Linked DNA regions of Lichenihabitans psoromatis. The protein of the gene in region 1 interacts with the protein of each later gene in a pairwise test. Links are inferred from orthologs where the notes say so. Each region holds a gene or a part of one and is shown in the gene's direction. Other genes may lie near its edges. The genes, in order: rho and nusG.

What was found.
Region 2: the proteins of rho (region 1) and nusG interact in binary tests that used the Escherichia coli proteins (3 or more experiments, as listed by UniProt). The link is inferred for Lichenihabitans psoromatis from one-to-one orthologs.

Annotation. Positions count from the first base shown.
Region 1 is NZ_CP036515.1:1,304,542-1,318,151, reverse strand. What follows is about bases 3,949-6,773. They hold rho (transcription termination factor Rho), read left to right. Parts: upstream 3,949-4,639; coding sequence 4,640-5,908; downstream 5,909-6,773. Other genes in these bases: mnmE (tRNA uridine-5-carboxymethylaminomethyl(34) synthesis GTPase MnmE), read left to right, coding at 6,047-6,773; EY713_RS06110 (DUF4167 domain-containing protein), read left to right, coding at 3,949-4,412. In the rest of the region: EY713_RS06130 (protein-disulfide reductase DsbD domain-containing protein), read left to right, coding at 1-420; EY713_RS06125 (peroxiredoxin), read left to right, coding at 432-923; dual-specificity RNA methyltransferase RlmN, read left to right, coding at 959-2,206; EY713_RS06115 (hypothetical protein), read left to right, coding at 2,234-2,722; more of EY713_RS06110, read left to right, coding at 3,168-3,948; more of mnmE, read left to right, coding at 6,774-7,366; tRNA uridine-5-carboxymethylaminomethyl(34) synthesis enzyme MnmG, read left to right, coding at 7,489-9,357; 16S rRNA (guanine(527)-N(7))-methyltransferase RsmG, read left to right, coding at 9,354-10,028; EY713_RS06085 (ParA family protein), read left to right, coding at 10,083-10,916; EY713_RS06080 (ParB/RepB/Spo0J family partition protein), read left to right, coding at 10,913-11,842; EY713_RS06075 (hypothetical protein), read right to left, coding at 11,859-12,320; EY713_RS06070 (helix-turn-helix domain-containing protein), read right to left, coding at 12,407-12,673; EY713_RS06065 (SDR family oxidoreductase), read left to right, coding at 12,899-13,610. UniProt on the Escherichia coli protein: Facilitates transcription termination by a mechanism that involves Rho binding to the nascent RNA, activation of Rho's RNA-dependent ATPase activity, and release of the mRNA from the DNA template.
Region 2 is NZ_CP036515.1:4,054,498-4,071,176, reverse strand. Bases 13,722-16,679 are described here. They hold nusG (transcription termination/antitermination protein NusG), read left to right. Parts: upstream 13,722-14,914; coding sequence 14,915-15,445; downstream 15,446-16,679. Other genes in these bases: rplA (50S ribosomal protein L1), read left to right, coding at 16,077-16,679; rplK (50S ribosomal protein L11), read left to right, coding at 15,643-16,071; secE (preprotein translocase subunit SecE), read left to right, coding at 14,669-14,860; EY713_RS18975 (YbjQ family protein), read left to right, coding at 13,956-14,279. In the rest of the region: EY713_RS19055 (GGDEF domain-containing protein), read right to left, coding at 1-405; EY713_RS19050 (hypothetical protein), read left to right, coding at 887-1,141; EY713_RS19045 (hypothetical protein), read left to right, coding at 1,203-1,391; EY713_RS19040 (MarR family winged helix-turn-helix transcriptional regulator), read right to left, coding at 1,521-2,003; EY713_RS19035 (substrate-binding domain-containing protein), read left to right, coding at 2,099-3,187; EY713_RS19030 (urea ABC transporter substrate-binding protein), read left to right, coding at 3,387-4,628; EY713_RS19025 (branched-chain amino acid ABC transporter permease), read left to right, coding at 4,664-5,530; EY713_RS19020 (ABC transporter permease subunit), read left to right, coding at 5,530-6,615; EY713_RS19015 (ATP-binding cassette domain-containing protein), read left to right, coding at 6,618-7,337; EY713_RS23010 (ABC transporter ATP-binding protein), read left to right, coding at 7,337-8,041; EY713_RS19010 (amidase), read left to right, coding at 8,072-9,586; EY713_RS19005 (amidase), read left to right, coding at 9,583-10,989; EY713_RS19000 (putative quinol monooxygenase), read left to right, coding at 11,001-11,306; EY713_RS18995 (SDR family NAD(P)-dependent oxidoreductase), read left to right, coding at 11,339-12,100; EY713_RS18980 (GlxA family transcriptional regulator), read right to left, coding at 12,718-13,686. UniProt on the Escherichia coli protein: Part of the processive rRNA transcription and antitermination complex (rrnTAC). The complex forms an RNA-chaperone ring around the RNA exit tunnel of RNA polymerase (RNAP).

The DNA of each region.
Region 1 (13,610 bases):
CACGCAATGCTCGATCTCACCCTGACGGACAGCGGCTCGACGGACGACATCGCGCAGGTCCAGCAGGCGCTCGCGAAAGTTCCACGTGAAACGCCGCTTCAGTCGCCGGATCGCTTGGCCATCGACAGGGTGACGATCGATCCGGCCGATCTGAAGTCGCTGAGCGTCGTGGCTCGCGCATCGACCGGAGCGTCCCTATTTGTTGAAGCGCCAGAGGGGTGGTATGTGCAATCCGGTGCGGCATCCGATGCCGGCGGCAACGCCGTATCGTTCCCGCTGACCGTCGTTCAACAACCTACCGGCAGCGACATTCGCGCCATCGACCTCCGACTGACGCTGACCGACAAGACGGGTGCGATCGAAACCTCTGTGCGGGGCCGTGTTGCGTCGGATGTCGGAACCGCCGGACCAAGACCCTAATGGAGCCGCCTATGCCTATTCAAATCGGTGATCGCCTGCCGCAGGCCGAGTTCACGGTCATGACCGCGGATGGGGTATCGGTTCGCACCACGGATGACATCTTCAAGGGACGGACGGTGGTGCTCTTCGCTGTGCCGGGTGCGTTCACGCCGACCTGTCACAAGAACCACCTTCCTGGCTATCTCGACAATGCCGAGGCGCTGAAGGCAAAGGGTGTCGATGCGATTGCGGTGACGGCCGTCAATGACGTGTTCGTCATGGATGCTTGGGCGAAGGCAAGCGGCGGCGCCGGCGTGCTGGAATTTCTTGCCGATGGGGCCGCGACATTCGCTAAGGCGATCGGCATGGATTTCGATGGAAGCGCACGTGGGATGGGGATTCGCTCGAACCGCTATTCGATGCTGGTCGAGGATGGCGTGGTGAAGCACCTGTCTGTGGAAGAAAATAATTCGCGAGCCGACGCCTCTTCGGCAAAGGCCCTGCTCGCCGCTCTGAGCGCTTAAGGAAACGAGGAACCCCGGTGACCGATCAATTGCTGATGGATCAGACCGCCATCACCCTGGTTGCGCCTCGGTTGATCTCGCAGGCGCAACCAACCCGAAAAATATCGCTCCTCGGCATGACACGCGCCGAGTTGGCGGAGGCGTTGCGCGCCATCGACGTGCCGGAGCGTGAACTTCGGATGCGCGGGGCGCAACTCTGGCAGTGGATCTATGGACATGGGCTCACCAGCTTCGATGGAATGCTCAATGTCGCCAAGCCGCTCCGGACCCGCCTCGCCGAAACCTATTCGCTCGCGAGACCCTCGATCGTCAGCGAGCAGGTGTCCATCGACGGAACGCGCAAATGGCTGATCAGGCTCGATGATCTTGGCTCAGGGCCGGACCTGCAACGGCAGCAGAAGGCGGCCGAGGTCGAGGTCGTGTATATCCCGGAAAGCGATCGCGGAACCTTGTGTGTGTCGAGCCAGGTTGGCTGCACGCTGACATGCACCTTCTGCCACACCGGCACGCAGAAATTGGTCCGCAATCTCACATCTCGTGAGATCGTGGCGCAACTCGTCGTCGCGCGCGATCGACTCGGCGATTTCCCCGGCCTTACGCCGCCGACAGACGGGCTTGTGCCGCCGCCGGGGACGCGTGCGGTGTCGAATATCGTCTTCATGGGAATGGGCGAACCGCTGTATAATCTCGACGCGGTTCGCGACGCGGTCGCCACAATGAGCGATGGTGATGGGCTGTCGTTGTCGCGGCGGCGTATCACGGTGTCGACGTCCGGCGTGGTGCCGCAGATCGAGACGTTGGGCAACGATGTCGGCACGATGCTGGCGATCTCGCTACATGCGGTTCGCGATGACCTTCGCAACGAACTCGTCCCGCTGAACAAGAAATATCCAATCGAGATGCTGCTCGAAGCATGCCGGACCTATCCCGGCGCCTCGAATGCCCGACGGATAACGTTCGAATACGTCATGTTGAAAGGCGTCAACGATTCGCCCCGGGACGCGCGGGAGTTGGTTCGGCTGCTGAAGGGCATTCCGGCCAAGATCAATTTGATCCCCTTCAACCCCTGGCCCGGCACCCGCTACGAATGTTCGGACTGGTCGACCATCGAGACCTTCTCGGACATCGTTTTCAATGCGGGCTATGCGAGCCCGGTTCGCACGCCGCGCGGACGCGATATCCTGGCGGCCTGCGGACAGCTCAAGAGCGAGACCGAGAAGCTCCGGGCGCGGGCGAGGCTCATGCTCGACGGGACAGCGGATCCTGCGGTGGATGCGGATTAGCCCGGCGCATCGACCTGCAGCACCGTCGTGATGCGCCGAACCCTGATGGTCTGCGTCGGGGTAATCGTGGCAGGCACTGGCGTGTTGGCGGCGCTGGGCGGGGCACTGCTCTACGAGACCCTCACGCTTCCACCTGCCTCCAGCATCGCCATTGTGAGCCTCCTGAGCATCGTCACGGCCATGTCGAATGGGAATGCGGGCGAGGTGTTCACGGCCATGATCGGCTTTGCCTGGGCCGGCGCGGCTGTGATGGGCTTCGGCCCCATCGTCGTTGCGGCTGTGGTGGGCGAGGTGACAGGAAGCCGATCATTGACGCTCTACGCCGCTGTTGCGGGAGGGATCGCGGCCGCGGGACCGGCGCTCCTTCGCGTCATCCTGCAGGTCGATCCAGTTGCGTCCAGCGAGGCTGCGCTTCTCCTCGAGAGCCGTTTTCTTCTGGCCGCGTTTCTCAGCGGGACGGTAGGTGGAGCGCTTTATTGGTTGCTGGCGGGCCGGTCCGCTGCCGAACCCGGCTGACGCTCATCGCCCTAAACTCGTGCATCAAACCATCAAATTTGCTGGATGGGGGTTGCGTTTCGAATCGAAGTCATTAATTTGCAGCTTGAAATCGGGGTTATAGAGGGTCTGCGGATCCTCGACGCTGAGCGACATACACCGCTTCCTCTCTCTTTACGATGGTTGGACCTCCTAGTGAGGCAACATTTAAGAGTTGTGAGCGACATTTGGCGAATATGGCTGCCGCTTCTTCTTGATGATTGGACTGACATCAAGGAACGGTCGCTGGTGATGTTTGGACGCGGACGACCCTTCGATGAAGCGTAAGTCCCGGGTTCAATCGTGTTGGCGGCAGACACGTCGGACATGCTGCAATTTCACTTCACGAACCTTGCGGTGAAGTCAGAGACGCCGGGCGACCTTTCGGGGCGACAACCGGCAAACGTCAGGGATCCAAGGACGATCGATGAGACCAGGTCAGAACAAGCGCATGCGGGGCCGCAATCCGAACAACCGGAAGGGTCCTAATCCGCTCACGCGCTCTTACGAGTCCAATGGTCCGGACGTTAAAATCCGGGGAACCGCCCATCATGTTGCAGAAAAATATCTGCAGTTGGCTCGGGATGCACAATCGTCCGGCGACCCTGTCGCGGCGGAGAGCTATCTTCAACACGCGGAACACTATTTCCGCCTGATCGCGACCGCCCAATTGGCTCAGGCTCAGTCTCAGGTTGGCTATGTGCGCGCTGTTGGGGAGGTCGAAGTCGACGAGGACGACGACGATGACTTCAGTGCTCTGCCCGACCGGTTCGCCTCTCCGCCAGAACGGGTACCGCCGCAACCCGTCGCCTCGCCGCAGCCCTACAACGATCGACAGGGGCTGAACGGAGGCGAACGCCAGCCGTATAATGGCGGCGGCAACGAACGACCGTCCTATAATGGCGACCGGAACAACGCTGAGCGCAACACCGGCGAGCGCAACAATGGCGAGCGCCAAGAGCGCGCGCCCGAGCGCTACAATCAGGAGCGGGGCGGCGAGCGCCCGGAGCGTCAGCAATTCGACCGACCTTATCAAGGCGATCGGCCCGACCGGGGCAACAATAACAACGGCAATAATTACGACCGCAATAACCGGAACGACCGGAATGACCGGAACAATCGCGGGCCGCGGCAGCAGCGCGATGGGCAACCGCGTGAGTTTCAACAGCCGCGCGAGTTTCAACCGCGTGGCGAGTTCCAGCCGCGCGATCAGCAGCAGCAACAACAGCCGTATCGCGAGCAGAATGCGCGTGAGACGCAGACGTCAGAATATCAGGATCAGCGCGACGGACAGCGTCCGGCGATCGAGCCGCAGCGCGAACAACCCGTGCGCGATCAGGTAATCGAGACCCGCCCGGCCGCAATCGAAACCCGGCCGCAGCAAGCGACGCCCCAGCCGATCGTGGAAACCGTGGGACTGCCAGCCTTCATTACGGCACCGGTCCGATCGGTGATGCCGACGCCATCCGATGTGGAGCCATCGTCCGATCAACAATCGCGACGAAGCGCATCATCAAACGATGACGCCTCGGACGGTTATCTTCCCGATGCACCGACGGACGGCGAGAAGTTTCCGGTCAGGGCCCGTCGCCGACGTCGGACACGCGCCGAAATCGATGCCGACGAAGCGGTTCGCAAGGCTGCGGCCGGCGACAAGGCGTCCGCCGAATAGGGCGCGCCTCCGCCAGCAACTTGGGGGCGACGAGCCCGGTGATCTTGCCAGCCCGTCGCTTCGCTTTTATTCTGATGCTCCCGCCTCTCATCAGTTTCGCCTCGGTACCGCAGCCGAGACCCGATGATCTCCCCCGCCGAGCCGCCCTTCCCCAGGGTCTCCCGCTTCGGCTTTTCCTCTCCGTATAAGCTCCGCCGCAACGGCGCTGCGCCAAGGACTTTCTTCCCATGCGGGAAATCAAACTCAAGGATCTCAAGCTCAAGTCGCCGACCGAGCTCCTGGCTTTCGCCGAGGAGCACGAGGTCGAAAACGCATCGATCATGCGAAAGCAGGAATTGATGTTTGCGATTCTCAAGCAACTCGCCAGTCGAGAGATCGAAATCATCGGTGAGGGTGTCGTCGAGGTCCTGCAGGATGGCTTCGGCTTCCTCCGGTCGTCCGACGCCAATTACTTAGCCGGACCGGACGACATCTACGTCTCGCCGTCGCAGATCCGGCGCTTCGGTCTCCGAACGGGCGATACCGTCGAAGGCCTGATCCGCAGCCCGAAGGAAGGCGAGCGATATTTCGCGTTGCTGAAGGTCGGCACGATCAATTTCGACGATCCGGAGAAGATCCGGCATAAGGTCCACTTCGACAATCTGACCCCGCTTTATCCGGATTCGCGGTTGAAGCTCGAGATGGAAGATCCGACCCGCAAGGACTTCTCGTCCCGCGTGATCGACGTCGTGTCGCCGATCGGTAAGGGCCAGCGCGCCTTGATCGTCGCACCGCCGCGGACAGGCAAGACCGTGCTGCTGCAGAACATCGCGCAGTCGGTCACGACCAATCATCCCGAATGCTATCTGATCGTGCTGCTGATCGATGAGAGGCCCGAAGAAGTGACCGATATGCAGCGTTCGGTGAAGGGGGAGGTCGTCGCATCGACCTTCGACGAGCCGGCGGTTCGTCACGTGCAAGTCGCCGAAATGGTGATCGAGAAGGCCAAGCGCCTTGTCGAACATGGCCGCGACGTCGTCATTCTGCTCGACTCGATCACGCGTCTCGGGCGCGCCTACAACACTGTCGTGCCGTCCTCGGGCAAGGTGCTGACCGGCGGTGTGGATGCCAATGCGTTACAGCGGCCGAAGCGATTCTTCGGCGCGGCCCGTAATATCGAAGAGGGCGGTTCGCTGACCATCATCGCGACGGCCCTGATCGATACCGGCTCGCGCATGGATGAGGTGATCTTCGAAGAGTTCAAAGGCACCGGTAACTCGGAAATCATTCTCGACCGGAAGGTCGCGGACAAGCGGATCTTCCCCTCGATCGATATCACCCGCTCGGGGACCCGCAAGGAAGAGCTTCTGTGCCCGCCCGACATCCTCAAGAAGATGTATGTGCTGCGCCGGATCCTCAACCCGATGGGAACGGTCGATGCGATCGAATTCCTGCTCGGCAAGCTTCGCGAGACGCCGAAGGGCAATGCGACCTTCTTCGAATCCATGAACACCTGATCGAGCGTTTCACGTCAGCTTCGATGACGAGTTGTTGATATCCTACTGGCCACGGCAGCATCCAAGCTGCCGTGGCTTTTTGTTGTCGGGTTGCGCGTGCCACGGCCTCGATCCCGGATACGATCAGAACGGAGCGTCATGATGCGAACCGACACGATCTTCGCGCTCGCATCCGGTGGTGGGCGAACCGCCGTCGCGGTCATCCGTGTGTCGGGGCCGCAAGCTTCGTCCAGCCTCTCGCGGCTCACCGGAAAGGTGCCCGCGCCTCGTCGGGCGACCGTGGCGACGCTCCGCGACCCTCGCTCGGGTGAGCCGCTCGATCGCGCTCTCATCCTGTGGTTTCCAGGCCCAAACAGCTTCACGGGCGAGGATTGTGCCGAATTCCAGGTTCATGGTGGCCGGGCGGTCGTCGACGCCGTGCTGAGCGCCCTGGCTGATCTCCCGGATTGCCGTCCAGCCGAGCCGGGTGAATTTACCCGTCGCGCTTTCTTGAACCGCAAAATGGATTTGGCCGAGGTCGAAGGCCTCGCAGATCTGATCGACGCACAAACCGAGGCTCAACGCCGTCAGGCGCTCCGTCAGCTCGATGGCGCGCTCGGGGTTTGGGCAACGCGTGAAAAGGCTCGGCTTCTGCAAGCGATGGCGGCCGCTGAAAGCGCGATCGATTTTTCTGACGAAGCCGATGTCGCGGGTGACTTTGCGGCCGAGGTGACCCGGATTGCCGAGGGGGTGTCCCAGTCGATCGCCGCCCAGTTGGCGCAGTCGTCCACCGCGGCTCGCATCCGCGATGGTTTTGTGGTGACGCTGGCTGGACCGCCCAATGCCGGCAAATCCACGCTCCTGAATGCGCTTGCACGCCGCGATGCCGCGATCGTTTCACCTCACGCCGGCACGACGCGTGATCCAGTTGAGGTCGAACTCGATCTCGACGGCTATCTTGTGGTCTGCATCGATACGGCAGGACTTCGGGACAGCGATGATCCGATCGAGCAGGAGGGGATGGCACGGGCACGGGCGCGGGCCGCAAGTGCCGATCTGGTGCTCTGGTTGAGCGACAGCCGCGATCCCGTCAAACCGGATGGCACGCTCGTGACCAGAACCCTCTGGACCGTCGCGACGAAACTCGACCTCGCCGAACAGCCTGTCTCCGGCTTCGACCATTCTGTTGCGGCCCCGACCGGAGAGGGCATCGACGCTCTGACGACTGCGATCAGGAGCGTGATTGCTGCGGACGGATCGAGCCTCGGGGCGGGATTGGTGACGCGTCTCCGGCATCGTCAAGCGCTTGACCGCGCGCAAGCGGCACTGACGCGTCTGCTGCACAACCCTGAGAGCGGTATGGAAATCCGTGCGGAACAGCTTCGGCAGGTTGCCCAGCATCTCGATAGCCTCATGGGGCGGATCGAGCCAGAGGCTGTTCTGGGCGAAATTTTCGCGAGATTTTGCGTCGGCAAATAGGATTGCTGTTTCACGTGAAACAGAGTTGCGAGCGTGGACCTACCGAATGCGGTCCCGACGTGATAGGGGATCCTGCAACATCGCCGCGTCTGCGCGCCACTCCCAAAAACCGGACCACGACCATTACGACTTTCGATGTCATCGTTATCGGCGGCGGACACGCCGGCTGTGAAGCCGCTGCGGCTTCGGCCCGGATGGGCGCACGAACCGCTCTCGTGACCCATAAACTCGCGACGATCGGCGCCATGTCCTGCAACCCCGCGATCGGTGGTCTCGGAAAGGGACATTTGGTTCGCGAAATCGATGCGATGGATGGCGTCATGGGCCGCGTCGCCGATCGCGCCGGTATTCAGTTCCGGCTTCTCAACCGCCGCAAAGGTCCAGCGGTTCGCGGGCCTCGCGCGCAGGCCGATCGAAAGCTCTATCGTGCCGCCATGCAGGCCGCCCTGCTCGATCAGCCGATGTTGGAGATCGTCGAAGGCGAAGCGCATGATCTCGATATCGTCGACGGTCAGGTTTGCGGCGTTACCCTGGCGGATGGGCGAGCCTTGAGCTGCCGCGCCGCCATCTTGACGACCGGCACCTTCCTTCGTGGCCTGATCCACATCGGTGAACAGCAGATACCGGCCGGCCGCGTCGGCGAGGCTCCCTCGCTCGGCCTGTCAGCGACACTCGACCGTCACGGCTTTGCTCTTGGCCGTTTGAAGACCGGAACCCCGCCCCGGCTCGACGGACGCACCATCGACTTCGCGTCGCTCGAACGGCAGCCCGGCGATGAGACGCCCGAGCCATTCTCGAGCCTGACAACCCACATCGAGCAAGCGCAAGTCGATTGTTTTATAACGCGAACGACCGCCGCAACTCACGCGGTGATCGCAGCCAACATGCACCGCGCGCCGCTCTTTTCAGGTGCTATTACGGGGCGTGGTCCGCGCTACTGCCCTTCGATCGAAGACAAAGTGGTGCGCTTCGCCGATCGCGAGAGCCACCAGATTTTCCTCGAGCCAGAGGGGCTCGACGATGCGACCGTCTACCCGAATGGAATTTCGACCTCGCTCCCGGCCGACGTCCAAACGGCATTTCTGGCGACGATCCCCGGCCTGGAACGCGTCGCCGTGCTTCAACCCGGTTATGCAATCGAATATGATTTCATCGACCCCCGGGAACTCCTGCCCACGCTCGAAACGAAGCGGATTAACGGGCTGTATCTCGCGGGTCAGATCAATGGGACGACAGGCTACGAGGAGGCCGCCGCTCAGGGGCTCGCGGCCGGCTTGAACGCCGCCGCAAAGGTCGGCTCGCTCGACCCGATCCTGTTCGACCGTGCGGAATCCTACATCGGCGTGATGATCGATGATCTCGTCACACGCGGGGTGACGGAGCCCTATCGCATGTTTACCTCGCGGGCGGAGTACCGGTTGTCGCTTCGCGCCGATAATGCCGATCAGCGATTAACGCCGAAAGGTGTCGCGCTTGGCTGCGTCGGATCGAACCGCCAGACCGCCTTCGCGGCCAAGCTGCAGTCCCTCGATCATGCGCGGGTGCGCGTTCAGGCGTTGCACGCGACCCCGCAAGAGGCAAACCGCGCCGGCATGGCCGTCAGCCTAGACGGGGTTCGCCGGAGCGCTTTCTCGCTCTTGTCCTATCCCACCACGGATTGGGAGCAGGTGGTTCGCCTCTGGCCGGCCCTGGCCGACATCGCCCCCTCAGTGGCCGCACAGGTCGAGTCGGATGCGAAATATGCCGTCTACCTCGATCGACAAGCCGAGACCGTGGCGGACACACGACGCGAGGAGAATTTTCGACTTCCTGCCGATCTCGATTATGCGGCTCTGCCGGGTCTCTCGCGAGAGTTACGCGATAAGCTGATCGCGGCACGTCCGATGACCTTGGGGCAGGCGGAACGGCTGGAAGGCATCACGCCCACAGCCTTGACGATCCTGCTGGCCCATAGCCGACAGATCGCCCGTCGCACGAAAGAGGCCGCATGAAGCCTCCCGCATCGAAGAAAAGCGCAAGGGCGGCGATCGACGACTCAGCAGACCGGGCGCATTCGCTCGCGATGGTGCCTGTTTCACGTGAAACAGAGGAACGCTTTGCGATCTTCGTCGGTCTGCTCCATCGCTGGCAGACGATAAAGAATTTAATCGGTCCCTCGACGCTCGATACGATGTGGACCCGACACATCGCTGATTCGGCGCAACTTGTCGCGCTGGAACCCATGGCTCGCCGCTGGGTGGATCTTGGCTCAGGCGCGGGATTCCCGGGCATCGTCATCGGAATTATGATTCGCGACCTCGATGGCGCGCGGGTCGATCTGGTCGAAAGTAACGAGCGGAAATGCGCATTCCTGCGCGAAGCAGTGCGCGCGACAGGATCAGCGGCCCGCGTCCACATGGGCCGGATCGAAAATGTCCTGCCCACACTCGATAGATCTGTTGATGTCGTGACATCGAGAGCCCTTGCGCCCTTGCCCGACCTCGTCGCCATGAGCGACACTCTGCTCAAGGGTGGCGCTGTGGGGCTGTTCCTCAAAGGCGATGAAGCCGTCCCAGGTGAGACGGACGGGGCTGCAGGGCAGGCTGGCGACTTCGCCTACGAAACAATCCCGAGCAAAACGCATCCACATGCGCGTATCGTTCGGGTTCGAACACGGGACTGATTCGCCGCTCGGCGGCGAAGCGCTTGCGTCGAACATTGGAAAGGAGCGGTCGCAATGGCGATCGACACGCTGATTTCGCACCAAAGGGCGGCTCGAGTCCTTGTTCTGGCGAACCAGAAAGGGGGCGTCGGTAAAACCACGACCGCGATCAACCTCGGAACGGCGCTCGCGGCCATCGGCGAAAAGGTGCTTCTGGTCGACCTCGATCCGCAGGGCAATGCCTCGACCGGCCTCGGGATCGATCGCAAGATGCGAACGACATCCACCTATCATGTGCTGTCCGGCGAGGCGACCTTAGCCGATGCGGCGCGTCAGACGGCGGTTCCGAATCTGTTCGTTGCGCCCGCCACCATGGATCTCCTCGGGATCGACGTCGAGATCGCCGATCATCGTGACCGCCCGTTCAAGCTCCGCACCGCCATCCGCGCGCTCACAGGGGCCGGAGGCCCGAATGGTCCGATTTTCAACTACGTGCTGGTGGATTGTCCGCCCTCGTTGAGCCTGTTAACCATCAACGCGCTTGCGGCTGCCGATAGCGTTCTCGTTCCGATGCAATGCGAGTTCTTCGCCCTCGAAGGCCTCTCACAGCTACTCTCGACGGTCGAACAAGTTCGCCGGACGCTGAACAGCGCTTTGACGATCCATGGCGTCTTGCTCACCATGTTCGATCCTCGCAACAATCTGGCCAATCAGGTCGTCGCCGACGTGCGCGAGTTCATGGGCAACAAGGTCTATGACACGGTCATTCCGCGCAATGTGCGGGTGTCGGAAGCGCCCTCGCACGGGAAGCCCGTGCTGCTCTACGACCTCAAATGCACCGGGAGCCAAGCCTATCTCAAACTGGCCTCCGAAATCATCCAGCGTGAGAAAGAACAGCAGGCCGCATGACGCAACGGACCAAGGACCGCATGGGCGGCGACGAGCACCCTCGCCCCAGATTAGGCCGTGGATTGGCTGCGCTGCTGGCCGACACGACCGCGTCGTCCAATGCCGAGCAGACCGCAACCGGGCGTGAGCAATTGACGGTGGCGGTTGAGTTCCTCCGTCCCAATCCGCGTAATCCGCGTCGGCAGTTCAGCCAGACCGACTTGGCGGATCTCACGGAATCGATCAAGGCCAATGGTATCATCCAGCCGATCGTCGTCCGGGCCATTCGCAACGTCGCCGGCTCCTACGAGATCATCGCGGGCGAACGACGGTGGCGGGCCGCTCAAGCGGCTGAACTCGACGAGGTCCCGGTTGTCGTGGTCGAGGCGGATGATCGGGAAGCGCTCGCGTTCGCGATCATCGAAAACGTCCAACGCGCCGACCTGAATGCCATTGAAGAGGGGCGGGGCTACGAGAGACTCGGCGAGGAATTCGGCTATTCGCAGACCGATCTTGCCAAGATCATCGGCAAGAGCAGGAGCCACGTCGCCAATACGATGCGGTTGCTGAAACTGCCTGTCGCCGTCACCGACATGGTGGTCGATGGCGTGTTGTCTGCAGGCCATGCCCGGACTTTGTTGGCTTTCAATGATCCGGAGTCCATGGCGCGCCGCATCGTGGCTGAAGGATTGACGGTTCGGGACATCGAGCAATTGGCTCAGCAGGAAGCACAAGCACCCGCTACTGCAGATGCTCCCGAAATGAGCGCGCCACGACGGACTTTGACCAAGACGGCCGAAAGCCAGCGTCTCGCTCGCGCCTTTAGCTCCGCTCTCGGCCTCCCGGTCTCGCATAGCCCGAAGGGTGCCGCCGGCGAAATCCGCATCCGCTATGGATCGCCCGAGGAACTGGCGACCTTATCGCGGCGTCTTGGTCTCGAAGACTAACGGAAGAACCCCGCCCTCAATGGGCGGGATGTGCCGGTATGGATGCAGCGTTGCACCGGGCATAGCGGACGCTTCGCGGGATTTTCAGGCGCGAATATTGCCGGCGCAGCATCATGCTGTCCGGCGATGTCATCCGGATGGTTTCCGTCACACTGCCATGCCGCTCGCCGCGACGGCATTCTTCCAGCAGCTCGAATGTATTCGCCGACGATGCAACGCGCCGAATGGTGCAATGGCTGCGAGAGGACGTCACCTCCTTCGCGGTGTAGATTCTGACATCGATCGCGGTCGCGGAGCAGACACGATCCGCTCGGATCCAAGTCCCGACGAACGGATAGGACGCGTCCGCCGCCCAGGCCGACGCGGGGACGATCGCTAAAGCAACCAGCACGACACTGGCCAGCAAGCCAGTCCGAGGGCCTGACTGCAGGGGCGGGCACGGCATTCCGACGGTGGTCTCGGCGAACGTCAAGGACATGGCGGGCTCTCGTTCCAGGGTCATAGGATCCATCGTCATGCGTCGCGCCAGAGACGGGGCGAAAGGCCGGTCCGGCGCAGGCGGGGTCACTCGTCGTTGTAGGAGTTGAGCTTCTCCAGCGGGATGGTGGCTGATGCGTCGGCGATGCTCCGGCACCGAACGCCATCCTGCCCGATCCATTCGATCCCCGCCGTATCAAATACGGTTTTGATCTTCTCAAACGCGCTCGTCTCGGCGGTTTCGCCGGTCTCGAGGTTCAACACATCGACATGCGACACGCCGGCTCGCGACGCGAGGTCATCAACGCTGATGTTCAGCCCGGCCCGTGCCATCCTGATCTGTACCGGCTCCATTAGGGCTCCTCCGACAAACGACCGAGACGGAACCTCGGGGTCACGCTGCCGCTCCGCTCTATTTAGAGCAGAGAGACCCTGAGTGTCATGAATTTGCGTCCGGAACAGCCGAATTAAGCCGCGCCGAGCGACTTTTTCTCGTGGAAGGCCTGTCTCGTCGCGTTGGCTTGACAAACCTCGAGGCAAGCAGAGGATCAGGCCCCTTTCCACGCGAGTCACCACACCATGTCGATGCAAATGCCGCTGAAGGTTGCCCTCGTCACCGGAGCTGGTACGGGGGTGGGCAAAGCCGCTGTCGCCGCCTTGCTCGGGGCTGGCTTTCAGGTTGCCTTGACCGGACGGCGTGAAGAGGCGCTGACGGCTGCCGCTGCCACGCTCGACCCGGACGGGACGTCCACGCTGGTCCTGCCGGGAGATGTCAGCCAACCCGCCGATGTGGAGCGTGTCTTCGGCGCCATTCGCGACCGGTACGGGCGTCTCGATGTGCTGTTCAACAATGCGGGGGTCGGCGCACCGGGGATCCCGCTCGAAGACCTGAGTTTCGATCAATGGAAGACCGTGGTCGACATCAATCTGACCGGCGTCTTCCTCTGCATCCAGCAGGCGTTCAAAATCATGAAGGCGCAATCGCCTCGGGGCGGCCGCATCATCAACAATGGGTCGATTTCGGCCTATGTGCCGCGCCCGAATTCCGCGCCTTACACGGCCACAAAACATGCGGTGACCGGACTGACCCGAACGGCCTCGCTGGATGGCCGAAAATACGACATTGCATGCGGTCAGATCGACATCGGCAATGCCGATACCGAAATGGCGCAGAAGCAGAAAGACGGCGTCCTGCAGGCCAATGGGTCGATCGCGGTGGAGCCGACCATGTCGCCAGACGATGTCGGGAGGGCCGTCGCCTTCATGGCGACCCTGCCGCTCGATACCAACG
Region 2 (16,679 bases), 2.7 Mb from region 1 along the record:
ATGATCGTTCACCCACCACCAGCTGCCATCGGCGAGGTCAACCGGGAAACTCAGTGCTTGTTTGTGGGTTCGCCGCCGCTCTTTCACGCGCGTCACAAATTGATCGAGAGGCTGCGATTCGAGCTTGATCCCGACGCCCGCTTCGATCGCATCCGCCAGCGCGTCGACGAAATTGATGGGCGACCTGCTGAGGCTTGTCAGAAAAGCCGAGCGGAACGCGGTATTGGCGTAGCGGATATGATCCTGTTCGTCGCAGAGACAAAGGCCGATCCCCGTTGCATCGAGGCTCTGGAGAAGCATGCCGATCACAGCAGCATCGCGTGCATCCGTCACATGGTCGAAGGCGGCCGTCATCGCAGCGTTGATGCTGGCAAGCCGCAGGTCTGCGTCCTCAGGGTCGGACATCGCTCATGCTCCCATCGCCAAGTGATGCGAGCGCCCGGCCGGCACCCCCAATGACATCGATCCTCTTGAAAAAGAGCAAACCGCAATTCAGTTCCATCCCGTTCCGCGGTGGAACGGCAAACCAAGTGAGGTAATGCATGTCTTTACGGTAGAAATTTAGCTCCCGTACCGCCCTTTTGCGGCTGAACGAAAAAGTAATACACGAGTATTTTAGGGGAGCTGCTCGCGGTCGGCGGGAAAATACTTGCGTGCACCGTGGCGCGCCCCGTGGTAAGGAGGAGCGGTTGCGATAAAGTGTAGCAGAGTATAACCGTTGATAACGGTCGGTCGCGATACTGCACGAGCGGGTCGTCGAGGTCAGGGCGATGAAGCCGCAGCCGATGGGCGACCCACGCTATTGTCGTAATGGAGATCCGCAGTCGTATCGGTGCGGCGAGTATGGCGGTCGCGCAAGCCGAGACGACGTGACGGAGGACATGACATGACCACTCATCGATATTCAGTTGGAGACAGCGTCGTGCTCGATTTTCAAGGCGAGCAGCTCTTCGCCAAACTGAATCCGTTCACGATCGAGGCGCAACTGCCACCAGTTGGCAGTTTTCTCCAGTATCGCATCAAGAGCGCGGTCGAGAATTTCAGGCGCGTTGCGCCAGAGGATAAGCTAAGCATCGTCAGCAACGAGCCTGATGCGGTGTTGGTCGAAGCCTCCCCCCCTTATTCAGGCGAAGAAGACTGAATTTCGACGGTCTACGCGCGCCAATTGGTGCGCCGGCAAGGCAACAGAACAGGTTCGTGCCATGGCTCAATCGACGCGTTTCGGACGCCGCCTCCCGCTGCCGTCCACCCGGCAGATCAGGCACGAATTGCTCGTCTTCACCCTAGCCGAGGAGGCTCTCTCCGGTCCCGTCGAGCAACCGCAGACGTCGTCGACCAACACGAATGTCGCGAGCGACGTCATCCAGCCCGTCGCTCCTCCGGCGATCTGACGCAAGCGTCGGGGCCAACGGCTCGCAGGCATTTCGCCTAAACACCATGACGGCCGTGCAAGCACGGGCTCGCGATAGGCTGCCGTCCAGCAGCTTGCCGGCCTGAGCAATCGGCTCCGCGCGACGACGCTACTTCGAGGCTTGCGCCAGCACCTTCTCATCAGGCTCGCGTGCCAAACGGTCCGCCTCGCGGCGCAGGACTTCGAGATGTTGGGACATCGCTTGCAGCGCGCGGACCGTCAGCGGACCGAGCCGCTTGGTGACGGCCGCATCCTCGGCGGCCAGCTGAGGCTTGATCGCCGCGATGCGATCAAGCGCCTTGCAGGACAGAAAAACGAGCACGCGACGGCGATCGCGGGTATCGGGCGCGCGATACACCATGGCGTCGGACACCAACCGGTCGATCATCTTAGTCAGCGTCGCGGCTTCGACAAACGCCATCTGGGCGAGATCACTCATCGAACGCCCGTCCCGTTCATCGAGCAGCGCGAGAATGCGCCATTGCTCGGGCGAAAGATTGGCGCAGGCCACGACAGATTTGACCCGCGCATCGAGCTGAGCGGCGATCTTGGCGACGAGATAGGAGAATTGGTCGGTCACGGGGTCGGTCATCGAGATCTTGTTTTCGCGCACCACCTCTGATCGCTTTAAGGGTGGTGGTCCGCGCTGTCCATCGCGAAGGTGGATCACCTCGCGACAGACGGCATATGGCTTGCAAAGCTCCGTTCTCACGACTGTCGCTGGCGCTGGGGATTGCCATCAAAGTTGGCTTGCTCATTCCGATGCAGGGCGCAGCGGGGATCTGGGGACCGTCCTGCGAGGCGAGCGCGCGTCTCGCCGTCGCCGAGTTGAACGCGGGCGCAGGAATGCTCGGACAATCCGTCGATCTCGTCATCATCGACGCCGGCCAAACACGCAGCCATGTCGAACGCCTCCTCCGCGACATCGTGGTGAGCCAATCCGTCGATGCACTGGTCGGGATGCACCTCAGCGATCTCCGAGGCATCGTCGCGTCGCAGATTCCACCCAACATGCCTTACGTTTATACGCCGCTCTACGAGGGCGGCGACGCCGTCAGCAACGTCTTCGCGATTGGCGAAACGCCAGACCGGTTGCTGCGTCCGGGTATGGAGTGGCTAACGACCCATCGTCGCGCCGAGCGGTGGTGGCTGATTGGGAATGATTACATCTGGCCCCATGTCGTTCATCGTCATGCGCGGCAGATGCTGCGCCAGCTGGGTTGCCGTGTGGTTGGGAGTGCGCTGCTGCCCTTCGATCTCGAGGATTACGAAGCGATCCTCGATCAAATCCGCGCCGATCGCCCCGATGCCGTCCTGATGTCGCTGATCGGCGAAGATGCCGTGCGGTTCAATCGAGCCTTTGCTGAAGCCGGGCTCGCTGGCGACGTGCTCCGATTCGCGACCGCGATCGACGAAAACGTCCTCTACGGGATTGGGGCCGAGAATACCGAGAACATGCACCTCTCAAGCTGCTACTTCGCCCACCTCCGTTCGCCGGAAAACGACGCTTTTCGGGAGCGGTACCATGCAGCCTTCGGCGCGTCGCCGCCGGTACAAAACGACATCGGGCAATCCTGCTACGAGGGGCTGCACTATCTCGCGGCTCTGATGGGCGTCGCGGGAACGTCGTCCGCACCGGCGATGCGGTCCGTCGTCAACGGGGCAACGCCGCTTCATCGCAGTGCTCGCGCTTCGGACCCGACGCGTGAGCGCAGCCGCCGGGTGCATCTCGCGGTCGCCGACGGCGTCGACGTTCGGGTCGTGCAGAGCAGATAACCCCAAGAATGAGGCAAACCCGCCGCGAAATTGTGCAAGGCAACCGCAAAGATGTTGAATCTTTGATACTTGAAATTTCAAGCATCGAGTGGTGAAGTCCTGGTGTCTGCAGACGATAAAGCGCGACGGGATTTCGCCTCCTTCGCTTCGTCATGTCGCCCCGCAGGCGTGATTTCCCTTCGTTGCAAGGCTGCATCTTATGAATTGGACACGTCGCAGAGTATTGACTTCGACCGCGGCGGCGACCGGCGGCCTCATCCTCTCGCCGGCCGTCCTGCGCTACACCGCTCTCGGTGCGGAGAACCCGATTCTGGTCGGCAGCCTGCATGATCAGTCGGGTCCGCTCGGCACCAGCGGACAGCCGATGGTGCTCAGCGTGCAACTCGCCGTCGAAGAGCTCAATGCCGCTGGCGGTCTGCTCGGTCGGCCGCTGAAGATCGTGTCCTACGATCCCCAGTCCAACATCCAGCTGTACACGCAATATGCCCAGCAACTCGCCCTCAAGGACAAGGTCGCGGTGGTGCACGGAGGCATCACATCGGCCTCGCGCGAAGCAATCCGTCCGATCTTCGACCGGTTCAAAGTGCTTTATTTCTACAACACCCTCTATGAGGGTGGCGTCTGCGACCGCAACGAGTTCTGCCTCGGCACCACACCGGCCCAAACCGTGCAAAAGCTCGTGCCGGATGCGATGAGCAAAAGCGGCAAGAAGGCCTACATTATCGCGGCTGATTATAACTACGGCCAGATCACCGCCAAATGGATGACCAAATACTGCCAGGACAATGGCGGGACGGTCCTCTCGACTGAGTTTTTCCCCCTCGACGTCACCAATTTCGGCCCGACGATCAGCAAGATCCAGCAGGCCAAGCCCGACCTGATCCTGTCGGCCTTGGTTGGCGGCAACCACACCGCTTTTTACCGTCAGTGGACTGCGGCCGGCATGAAGAGCCAGATCCCGATCGCCTCGACCACCTTCGGCCTCGTCAACGAGCCATCGACCCTCGACGCGAAGGAGAGCGAGGGCATCATGGGCGCCTACGGCTTCTTCGAAGAACTCACCACCCCGGCCAGCAAGGCCTATGTGGACAAGATGCACGAGAAATACGGGAAGGATATTCCGTATATCAGCGAGCTCGCCTGCGCGACTTACGAGGGCGTCCACATCTGGGCCGAGGCCGTCAAGAAGGCGGGCTCGATCGACCGGATGAAGATGATCGAGGCGCTTGAAACCGGCATCAGCTTCGCCGGGCCGAGCGGCCAAGTCACCATCGACAAACCGACCCACCATGCCGTCCGCAGCGCCTATCTGGCGGTCGTTAAGGACAAGAAATGGTCGGTCACGGGGAGCTATCCCGACCAGAAGCCGCTCGACACGGCTGCGGTCTGCGACCTCGTCAAGAACCCGACCGACAACCAGCAATACGTCATCAAGATCTGATCGTCGGCATCGGATCGATCGAAAAGGCTGTCGCCATGGATCTCGTGGCCATCATCGGCCTCAATGTGTTGAGCGGCATCGCATCCCTGGTGCTGATCAGCCTGGGGCTTGCGATCATCTTCGGCATGATGCGGATCATCAACCTCGCCCACGGCGAGTTCCTGATGCTCGGCGCTTATGCAACGGTCGTGTCGACCAACCTCGGCGTCAACGTCTGGATCGCGATGCTGGTCGTGTCGCCCATCTTCGTCGGGCTCGTCGGGCTGCTGATCGAGCGGACCCTGATCCGCTTCCTCTATGGCCGATTGGTCGACACGATGCTGGCGACCTGGGGATTGAGCCTTTTCATCGTCGGGCTGATCACGACCATCTTCGGCAATACGATTAAAGGCGTGCCGACCCCGCTCGGCGGCTTCCAGGTCGGTGCCTACCGCTCCGACCTTTATACGCTGGTGCTGGCGTTCGTTGCGCTCGCCTTGCTGGTCGCCGTCGTCGTGGTGATGCGGTTCACCCGGTTCGGCCTCATCGCCCGCGCCACCATGCAGAACCCGAACATGGCCTCCGCGCTCGGGGTCAATCCGACGCGCATCTACATGTTGACTTTCGGCATCGGCGCGGCCGTCACGGGCCTTGCAGGCGGATTGCTGGCACCCGTATCAGGCGTCTCGCCCACGATGGGTTCGGCCTTCATCGCCAAGGCATTCATTACCGTGGTGGGCGGGGGCGCGTCGATCCTGGCCGGGACGGCGTCCGCCGCCATGCTGTTCGGTTTTATCAACCAGCTTGGATCGTATTTCACGACGCCGGTTTTCGGTGAGGTGATCCTCCTGGTCGCCGCGACGGTGCTGATCCGCATCTTGCCGGAAGGCATCACGGGCCGCTTCTTCAAGGGAAGCCTCTGATGCGGCGCTTCCCCCTCCCGATGCCGGTTGTTGTCCTCGGCTTGCTGGCCGCTGTCCTGGTCGGTGTCGCGCCGCAACTGGTCGATACGTTCACGCTGATGCAATGGACGGTGTTCCTGGCCATGGGCGTCCTGGCGCTCAGCCTCGGCTTCATCTGGGGCTTCGGCGGCATCCTGTCATTCGGACAGGCCGCGTTCTTCGGGCTCGGTGGCTACGCCTATGCGGTGGCGGCCTTTAATTTCCCAAACAGCGTGGTGCCGCTGATCTGCGCCGTTGTGGTGCCGACCGTGTTTGCGGCGCTGCTTGGCTATTTCATGTTCTACGGCCGGATCAGCAACGTCTATATCGGCGTCATCACACTGACCGTGACCTTGATCCTCTTCAACGTCTTCAATTCGACGGCAGGCGATGCCTATCGGATCGGGGCGGCGGCGCTCGGCGGCTTCAACGGCATTCCGTCGGTACCCGGCATCACCCTGCCGTTCAACGATTACGCGTTCGCGCCGGAAGACAATTGGTATCTGACGGGCGGCTGCCTGATCGCCATTTTCCTCGGCCTCAGACTTTTACTGGCGAGCCATTTTGGCCGTGTCGTCGTCGCGATCCGCGAGAACGAGACGCGCGCCTCGCTGCTCGGTTATGACCCGCGCCTTTATAAGCTGCTGGCCTTCGTGATCGGCGGTGGCATCGCGGGTCTGGCAGGGTGCCTCTATACACTATGGGGAGCCTTCATCAGCCCGACGATCTTCGGCCTCGCCACATCGGCGCAGATCATCATCTGGGTGATGATCGGCGGCCTCGGCACGTTGATTGGGCCGGTCCTCGGCGCCATCGCGATTCAGGAACTGATCACCGCGATCGGGACCCAACAGGCGCTCGACGCCAATCTCGTGCTCGGCATCATTCTGCTGGTCTTCGTGCTGCTGATGCCGGCCGGCGTCGTCCCGGTCGTCGAGAGACTGACATCTCGGCTCTGGCGGGGACGCAAGCTGAGCCGTGCCGCTGTCGTCGCCGCAGCGCGTGACGAGATCGCGGTCCCGATGGTGGAGCCGCCCGGCGGAGCGCCGGCGCGGGCGGGAGAATGAGCATGAGCGAGCCCCTCCTGCAAACCAAGGGCCTGACGATGCGCTTCGGCGGCGTGGTTGCGGTCGATACGGTCGACTTCACATTGGCGCCCGGCGAATTGCGCTGTCTGATCGGTCCCAACGGCGCGGGGAAGAGCACCTTCTTCAAGATGCTGACCGGGCAACTCCTGCCGAGCGCCGGCACGATCGTGTATCGCGGCCGGTCGATCGCGGGCGCGTCGTCGCATGCCATCGCGCGGGCCGGTATCGGCATCAAGACGCAGACCCCATCGGTCTTCAACGGCCTCTCGATCCGCGAAAACCTGTGGCTCGCAGCTCGTCGCAAGAACGCCGACCGGAAGGCGGAGGCGCTGGTCGATCAGGTGCTGGAAACGGTGGCGCTGACCGGCGACACCGGCCGGATCGTCGGAACGCTGTCGCACGGCCAGCGCCAGTGGGTCGAGATCGGCACCGTCCTGGCTGGGGAACCCGATCTCATCCTGCTCGACGAGCCGGCCGCCGGGATGAACCACGACGAGGTCGGCCGGACCGCCGAGATCATCCGCACCATCAACCGCACCAAATCCCTCATCGTGGTGGAGCACGACATGGCCTTCATCCGCATGATCTCGAACCTCATTACCGTCTTCAGCCAAGGCGCGGTGCTGATGGAAGACAAGGCCGATGCCGTGATGCGCGATCAGCGCGTGCGCGACGTCTACCTCGGCAAGAAGGCCGCGTAATGCTGCAGGTCTCCGCCCTCCAAGCCTCCTATGGCCGCGTTCCGGTGCTGACCGGCATCGATCTTCGCCTCCGGGCCGGCGAGTTCCTCGGCATCCTCGGCCACAACGGCATGGGTAAGACGACGCTGATGCGAACCTTGATGGGCTTCATTCCGGCCACCTACGGCGGTGTGGCGCTGCTCGACGATGACATCACCCATCTCAAACCGTTCGAGCGCGTGAAGCGCGGCATGGGCTACGTGCCTCAGGGGCGCGAGATCTTTCCGGCGCTCAGCGTGCTCGACAATCTCCGCATGGGCTGCGTGGCCGGTGGACGCGAGAACCGCGCCATCATCGACGAGACGCTGCAATTGTTCCCCCGGCTGACCCGGCTCCTTGATCGGCAGGGCGGGGCGCTTTCGGGCGGCGAGCAACAGCTTCTGGCTTTGGCGCGATGCCTTTGCACCCGACCCAAGCTGATCCTGCTCGACGAGCCGACCGAGGGCATACAGCCCTCCATCATCGAGGAGATCGCAGCGACGCTGCAGCGGCTGCGCGAGACATCCGGCATCGCCATGATCCTGGTCGAGCAGAATCTCGAGTTCATCGCGGCGCTGTCGAACCGTGTGTTGGTGATCCAGAAAGGCCGCATCACCGGCGAACTGCGGCCCGACCAACTCGACGATCCCGATATCGTCGCTGACCTCATCGGGATGGCGGCCTGACCTCAGGCTACACCAACAACGGAGAACGTTATGGCAGTCGCACGCCCCACGCCCGAACAGATGACCGATATCGTCGACGGCCTCGGCATGAGCCTCTCGCCCGAGCGCATCGCCGAATTCATGGATCTCATGGCCGGCAGCTTTGCGGCCTATGACCTCGTGGAATCGTTGCCCGACTATATTCCGGCGGTTAAATATCCCCGCACGCCCGGCGTGTTTCCTCCCGCGAGCGAGAATAAGCTCAACGCCTGGTACGTGAAAAGCGAGGTGAAGGGCGCGCCCGAGGGTAAGCTGAAAGGCAAGACCGTCGCGCTCAAGGACAATGTCTGCCTCGCCGGCGTTCCGATGATGAACGGTGCCTCCAGCCTCGAAGGCTATGTGCCCAACCTCGACGCCACCATCGTGACACGCCTGCTCGACGCCGGCGCTACGATCATGGGCAAGGCCCATTGCGAATATTTCTGCTTCTCGGGCGGAAGTCACACCAACGCGAGCGGCCCCGTCCATAACCCGCATAAGATGGGCTATTCGGCGGGTGGCTCCTCCTCGGGGAGTGCCGCGCTGGTTGCATCAGGCGAGGTCGACCTGGCGATCGGCGGCGACCAAGGCGGCTCGATCCGCATTCCGGCCGCTTATTGCGGCATTTACGGCATGAAGGCGACGCATGGCCTCGTGCCCTATACCGGCGTTATGCCGATCGAATCCACGATCGACCATACCGGCCCGATTACCGCGAATGTCGCCGATAACGCGCTGATGCTGGAGGTGCTGGCGGGCGAGGACGGGCTGGACCCGCGCCAATATGCGCCGAAAGTCGCGCCCTATACGCAGGCGCTCGGTCGCGGCGTCAAAGGCATGAAGATCGCCGTGCTGAAGGAGGGCTTTGGTTTTGCCCAAAGCGAGGAGGATGTCGACGCGAAGGTGCGGGCGGCCGCCGGCAAATTGCGCGAAATGGGTGCCGAGGTCACCGAAATCTCGCTACCCGAGCATCTGTGGGGCCCCGCGATCTGGACGCCAGTCGCCAGCGAGGGCGCTCAGATGCAGATGATGCTGGGCAACGGCATGGGCTATAATTGGAAGGGTCTCTATACGGTCTCGTTGCTCGATGCCCATGCGGCGTGGCGCGAGCGGGCCGATTGCCTGTCGGATACGCTGAAGATCACCATGATGGTGGGCCAGTATTTCATCTCGCAATATCGTGGACGTTTCTACGCCAAGGCGCAGAATCTCACTCGCATGCTGAAGGCCTCCTACGACAAGGCGCTCGGCACCTACGATCTGCTGCTGATGCCGACCCTGCCCATGAAGGCTACCCCAATCCCGCCGGCGGATGCGCCTCTCGGTCTCGTCGTGCAACGCGCTTTCGAAATGCTGCCCAACACCGCCCCGTTCGACATCACCGGTCATCCTGCCATGGCGATTCCATGCGGCATGAGCGACGGGCTCCCGATCAGCATGATGCTGGTGGCCAAGAGCTACGACGAAATGTCGATTTATGCCGCCGCCTCGGCTTTTGAATCCGGCACCGATTGGAAATCCCTGTGACGCTCAGCGACGAGATGGCTTTTGCCGAACTGACCGAGGTGTCGGCGCAGGTCCAGGCGGGGGCTGTCTCACCAGTCGCGTTGACCGAGGCGATGCTCGAGCGGATCGCCGCCAAAGATGGCGCCTTGCACAGCGACGAGCGCCTGATGCCCGAGAGCGCCCTGGCCGAAGCCGCGCTGGCCGAAGCCGAGATCGCGCGCGGGGTGGTTCGCGGTCCCCTGCATGGCGTACCGCTGGCCGTGAAGGACCTGTGCTGGACCGCCGATGCGCCAACAGCCGCCGGCATGGCGCTGCATCGGGGCTTCATGGCGCCGGAGGACGGCACCGTTGTGGCGCGGTTGCGCGCGGCCGGAGCCATCATTCTCGGCAAGCTCGCCATGACCGAAGGAGCCTATGCGGGTTACCACCCCGACATGACGGTGCCGCTGAACCCGTGGGACGTCGAGGCTTGGCCCGGCACGTCTTCGAGCGGCTCCGGCGCCGCAACGGCCGCCGGCCTCTGCTATGGCTCTATCGGGTCCGACACGGGTGGATCGATCCGCTTCCCCTCGGCCGCCAACGGCTTGACCGGCATCAAGCCGACGTGGGGGCGGGTCAGCCGATACGGTGCCTTCGAACTTGGCGGCACGCTCGACAATCTCGGCCCGATGACCCGTAGCGCTCGCGATGCCGCCGCCATGCTTGGGGTAATTGCGGGATATGACGCGAAGGATCCGACCAGCCTCCGCGCGGCCGTCCCCGATTATCTGGCCGGCATCGATGGCGGTGTGGCTGGCCTGCGGATCGGCCTCGCACCGCGCTGGATGGCGGAAGGAACCGACGCGCCGGCCATGGCGGCCATCGAGGAGGCGCGGAGAACCCTGGTCGATCTCGGCGCAACGATGGTCGAGATCGACTTTCCGGACAGCCGGCAAGTGCTGCAGGACTGGTTCCCGCTCTGCGCCGTCGAAGCCGCCGTGGCTCACGAGGCGACGTTTCCCTCTCGCCGTGCCGATTACGGCGTGATCCTGGCACAGTTTCTCGATATCGCGACCGATGTCACGGCGGCCGATATGCAGAAGATCGCGCTGCGCCGTCTCGCCTTCCGAGGCGAGGTCGAGGCCGCGATGGATGGCATCGACCTGCTGCTCGTCCCAGTTCAGGGCATGAGCGGCCCGACCATGGCCGACATTTTGACAGCCGCCGAAGCCGACGCCGTCATCGCCGATTTGCTGCGGTTCTCGTCCGCGTTCAACATGACCGGTCAGCCCACGATCACACTACCGGCCGGTGTCACGTCCAACGGGCGCCCCGTCGGTGTGCAACTCGTCGGTCGCCACCTCGACGAAGCGCTGCTGTGTCGAGCCGGCCATGCGTTCCAAAGCGTGACCGATTGGCACAAGCGGCATCCTCGGCTGCAGTAAGGATCGCGCATATGGTCAGCCTCATGGCCATCATCCGGTGCAAGCCGGGCAGTGTCGAGACAGTCCTGGGCGCGCTTTTGGCCGTGGGTGACTACGTCAAGGCACATGAAGCCGGCACGCTTGACTATGTGGTCATCCGTTCGACCGACGATCCATCGATCCTGATCACGCAGGAACGATTTGCAGATGCGGCCGCGATGACGGCGCATAACGACGGCGATGGATCGAAAGCCTTCTTCTCGGCGACCATTGATCTTCTGGGCGAGGTTACGGTTCATGTCGGCGATGTCGTGAACGCGGTTTCGGCCAAGCGTTGAGACGTGGTCCGACGACAGGGGAGGAGACGGGATTGGATCTGCATCTAAAAGGCCTCAAGGCCATCGTGACCGGCGGCACGAAAGGCATTGGGCGCGCCATCGTCGAGACGTTCGCCAGCGAGGGGGCCTCCGTGGCGTTCTGCGCCCGCAACGGCGCCGAGACTGCCGCCACCGAAGCGGCGATCCGAGCGCAAGGCGTCGAGGCCTTTGGCACAGTGCTCGACATCGCCGACGCCACCGGCCTGAAATCCTGGGTCGAGGCGGCCGGCAAAGCCATGGGCGGCATCGATATCGTGGTGGCGAATGTCAGCGCGCTCTCGATCGGCGCCGACGAGGAGAGCTGGCGCCGCGGCTTCGAGGTCGACATGATGGGGTGCGTGCGCCTCGTCGAGGCTGCGATGCCGTATCTGGAAAGCAGTGAGGCGGCTGCGATCGTCAGCATATCGAGCGTGTCGGGTCGCGAGATCGACTTCGCGGCGGGACCCTACGGCGCCTTCAAGGCTGCGCTGATCCACTACACGCAGGGGCTGGCCTATCAGCTTGCGAATAAAGGCATTCGTGCCAATACGGTGTCGCCGGGCAATACCTATTTCGAGGGTGGAGTGTGGCACCAGATCAAGGACGGCAACCCGGATCTCTACAAGACCTCGCTCGCGCTCAATCCGACCGGCCGGATGGGCACACCGCAGGAAATGGCCAATGCGGTCGTGTTCCTGGCGAGCCCAGCCGCAAGCTTCGTCACGGGCACCAATCTCCTGGTCGACGGCGCACTGACGCGCGGCGTGCAGTTCTGACCTGAGCGCAGGATCGACGCCCGCGCATGAACTTGGCCGGGCATGCCTAAAGCCAAACAGAGATGCGGTGCAAAGGAAGCGGGTGGCTGATCCGCGCCCGGCATCACGCAATTCCCCTGATCCGCGATCGTATCGAGCGCGCGCGGTCCGAATCGACGGCAGACTAAAGCGCCGTTGCCCAGACGGGGTCCTGTTTCCGAATGCAGCCGCCATTCGTTTCAAATGGACGCTTGCAAACCTGGCGTGAGGGTTTGAAAAAACTGGAGCGGGTGGAGGGAATCGAACCCTCGTATTCAGCTTGGAAGGCTGCTGCTCTACCATTGAGCTACACCCGCATGGGCCAATTGGTGGAGGAGGTAGGACTCGAACCTACGAAGGCTTAGCCAGCGGATTTACAGTCCGCCCCCTTTGCCACTCGGGACACTCCTCCAGACCACATGCAGGATCGTCAATGACAATCAGCGTGTAAGCCCGAGGCCGACTTCGAACCGGGGCTGTTGCACCCGCCGAACCCGTCCTTGTGTGGGCGCTTATGGTGAGCTGAGCCGTTCCTGTCAATGGAAAAAGCCGCCGTACTGTCCGACTTTGCCGCGCGGGTGCGAGGGCGTCGTGTGACATCACTCCTGTTTCGAACCGCGATCGTCTCGTCGCGGGTTCCGGCGCTCTTGCGATGGGGTCCGGGCGAAATGCTCACTGTAGCATTTGGAAAAATGCGACGCCGAAACGAAACCGCAGGCGAGACCGACCGACAGAATCGGCATGCTGGTCTGCAGCAGCAGATGGCGCGCGCGATCGAGGCGCAGGCCGAGATAATAGCGCGTCGGAGCATCGCCGATATATTTGCGGAACAGGCGCTCAAGTTGCCGGGTCGAAAGATCGACGCCGTCCGCCAAATCGGCGCATGACAGCGGCTGTTCGATGCAGCGTTCCATTTCGCTCACGACGCTGATCAGTTTGGGATGCGCGACCCCGAGACGCGCGCGCAACTCCATCCGCTGACGCTCGTGGGCGTCGCGCATCCGGTGATGGATCAGTTGATCCGTCACCATGGCGGCCACTTCCTGTCCCTTTTGCTTCGACACCAAGGACAGCATCATGTCGATCGCGGCTGTGCCTCCGGCACAGGTGAACCGCAGCTTGTCGATCTCAAACAGCTCCTGCGTGACCGATAGGTCGGGAAACTCTTCGCGGAACGCGTCGAAGTTTTCCCAGTGGATCGTGCATCGATGGCCATCGAGAAGCCCGGCCCGTGCAAGGACGTAGGAGCCGGTACAAAGCGCGCCGAGCGCGACACCGCGTGTCGCGAGCGTGCGGAGCTTCGCGATGAGATCGCGATGCTCGAAGGTTTGCACGTCCGTCCCGGAGCAGACGATAGCGGCCGTGGCGCCCGCCAGATCGGCGTAGGCCCCATCTGCTGCGACCGGGATGCCGTTCGAAGCGATGACGGGCCGGCCGTCTCCGCTCAACACCTTCCATCGGTAGGCGTGGTTATTCATCGCGCGATTAGCGAGACGCAAGGTCTCGACTGCGGACGCGAAGGCGATCATCGAAAAGGATGGTACCATCAGAAACAGGATCGTGCTCACGGGCCCGCTCTCGGCGTGCGCCAACCCGGCTTCGGACGCCGGAGCTTGAGCACCTGATGAGCCGTTGTCGAGCCAGGTGGCGGGCCGGACGGCGGCGATGGGGGCGGGCGTGAGTGAGAGATGTTTGATGGCGATGAGCCTCGATGGGTGCCTCTGTCAAAAACGACACCCGCGTCGAATTTGGAACAGAGTTTAGAACGCGTCAAATCCGAAATCACGGACCGCGCGCGCGTCGTGCCGGCCGCAATGCGTTGCCAGGGATTCCTTTAATGATTGTCACGACCACCAATGAGATCGCGGGCTACCGGATCATCCAGCATCTCGGCATCTGTCGTGGAATCACCGTGCGGTCCCGCAGTGTTATCGGGAACTGGGCCGGGGGCTGGCAGAGCTTCTTCGGTGGCCGCCTGAGCATTTACGTCCGCCTTGCCGAAAACGCGCGCCAGGAAGCCTACGACGATATGGTCAGGCACGCCGGGCAGGCCGGCGCGAATGCCGTGGTCGGCATGCGATACGACGCCAACGAGATCATGGACGGGATCACCGAGGTGCTGGCCCATGGCACGGCCGTGACGGTGGAGCCGCTTCGATAGGGCGACTGCAGGGCGTGGATGCCGCGCCAAGCCGAATACGCTCTTGCGTCCCGCCCGATCTTGCGGCTAAACAGCATGGCGGCGCTCGCGGGTTCGCGTGCAGGAGTGTAGCTCAATCGGCTAGAGTACCGGTCTCCAAAACCGGGGGTTGTGGGTTCGAGTCCCACCTCTCCTGCCAGCCGCTGCTCCGAATTTTCTGTAAAGACGCCCAGCGTACCGCAAATGCTTTTTCGCTTGGCTGCATCGGCAAGTCGCGTTATAGCAGCTTCGATGTGGCGCGTGACCGAACGGTCTCGCGCCGCTCTTCTTTCAGGCTAGCGTCCGAGCAGGGTAGGCGAGTTTCGCCGGAGCCGTCTTCTGGCACACAGCCGGAGGCTGTTGGATTTCGTATGGCGAACCCATTTCAATTCATTCAGGACGTTCGGACCGAAGCCACGAAGGTCACGTGGCCGACTCGCCGCGAAACCTTGATCACGACCGGAATGGTCATCGTCATGGTTGTGCTGGCGTCGGTCTTCTTCGTCTCGGTCGATCAGGCGATTCACTTTCTCGTGGGTCTCGTCCTGGGGCTTGGCCGCTAGACGTTGCGGCCGGTCTTCATTCCATCGTCATCAAACGGGTTTTGAGAACAATTCATGAGCATGCGCTGGTACATCGTCCACGCTTACTCGAACTTCGAAAAGAAGGTCGCGGATTCGATTCGCGAGCAGGCTGGCCAGCGTGGCTTGGCCGACAAGTTCGACGAGATCCTGGTTCCGACCGAAAACTTCATCGAGGTGAAGCGAGGCCGTAAGGTCAATTCCGAGCGCAAGTTCTTCCCGGGCTATGTGCTGGTGAAAACCGACCTGACCGATGACGTTTATCACCTCATCAAGAACACCCCGAAGGTCACGGGCTTTCTCGGTGCCGACAAGAAGCCGATGCCAATCTCCGACGCCGAGGCCGACCGGATCAAGGGTCAGGTCGCGGAAGGTGTCGAGCGGCCGAAGTCCTCGATCGTCTTCGAGATCGGCGAGCAGGTGCGCGTGGCCGATGGTCCGTTCGCGTCGTTCAATGGCATCGTCGAAGAGGTCGACGAGGGTCGCTCGCGCGTCAAGGTTGCGGTGTCGATCTTTGGTCGCGCCACGCCGGTCGATCTCGAATTCGCGCAGGTCGAGAAGCTCTGACCTTCGTTCAACGATTTGGGGCGTGGCCGTCATGGCTGCGTTCCGAAACGCGTTCCTGACGGAGCGCGGGGCGGATCTCGGTCCGCTCATCAGCGTGGGAGTCACGGCCCGGCCAGCCTGCCGGTCTGACTGACGCACCACGAAACCGTAGCCGCCGCCGGGACCGTCATGTCCCACGGTGCTTTTGGAGTATGTGAATGGCAAAGAAAATTACGGGTTACATCAAGCTCCAGGTCCCGGCCGGAGCCGCTAACCCATCCCCGCCGATCGGGCCTGCGCTCGGTCAGCGCGGTCTGAACATCATGGAGTTCTGCAAGGCCTTCAATGCGCGTACCGCGCAGATGGAGAAGGGCTCGCCGATCCCGGTCGTCATCACGGCCTATCAGGATCGCTCCTTCACGTTCGAGATGAAGCTTCCGCCGGTGTCGTTTTGGCTCAAGAAGGCCTCTGGCATCGCGGCCGGGTCGAAGACCCCGGGCAAGGGCAATGTTGGTCGCATCACGCGGACTCAGGTGCGCGAGATCGCCGAAAAGAAGATCGTTGATCTGAACTGCGCGTCCGTCGAGGCCGCAATGTCGATGATCGAAGGCTCCGCCCGTTCGATGGGCCTCGAGGTGGTGGGGTAATCACGATGGCACATATCGGAAAGAAGATCGCGAAGGCTCGCGAAAGCATCGACCGGATCAAGCTCTATGGCGTCACCGACGCCGTGTCGCTGGTGAAGTCCAAGGCTGCCGCCAAGTTCGACGAAACGGTCGAGATCGCCATGAACCTCGGCGTCGATCCCAAACATGCCGACCAGATGGTTCGCGGCGTGGTCAACCTGCCGAACGGCACAGGCCGCACCGTCCGGGTCGCCGTCTTCGCACGTGGCGCCAAGGCCGATGAGGCCACGAAGGCCGGAGCCGATATCGTCGGCGCGGAAGACTTGGTCGCAGCGGTCCAGGGCGGAACGATCGAGTTCGATCGTTGCATCGCAACCCCGGACATGATGCCGCTCGTTGGTCGTCTCGGTAAGGTGTTGGGCCCGCGCGGTTTGATGCCAAACCCGAAGGTCGGGACGGTGACGATGGATGTCGCGTCGGCTGTTGCGGCCTCCAAAGGCGGCGCTGTCGAGTTCCGGGTCGAGAAGGCCGGTATCGTTCAGGGCAGCGTCGGCAAGGCGTCGTTCGACGAGGATAAGCTGGTCGAAAACATCAAGGCGTTCGTGGACGCCGTGTCGCGGGCCAAGCCG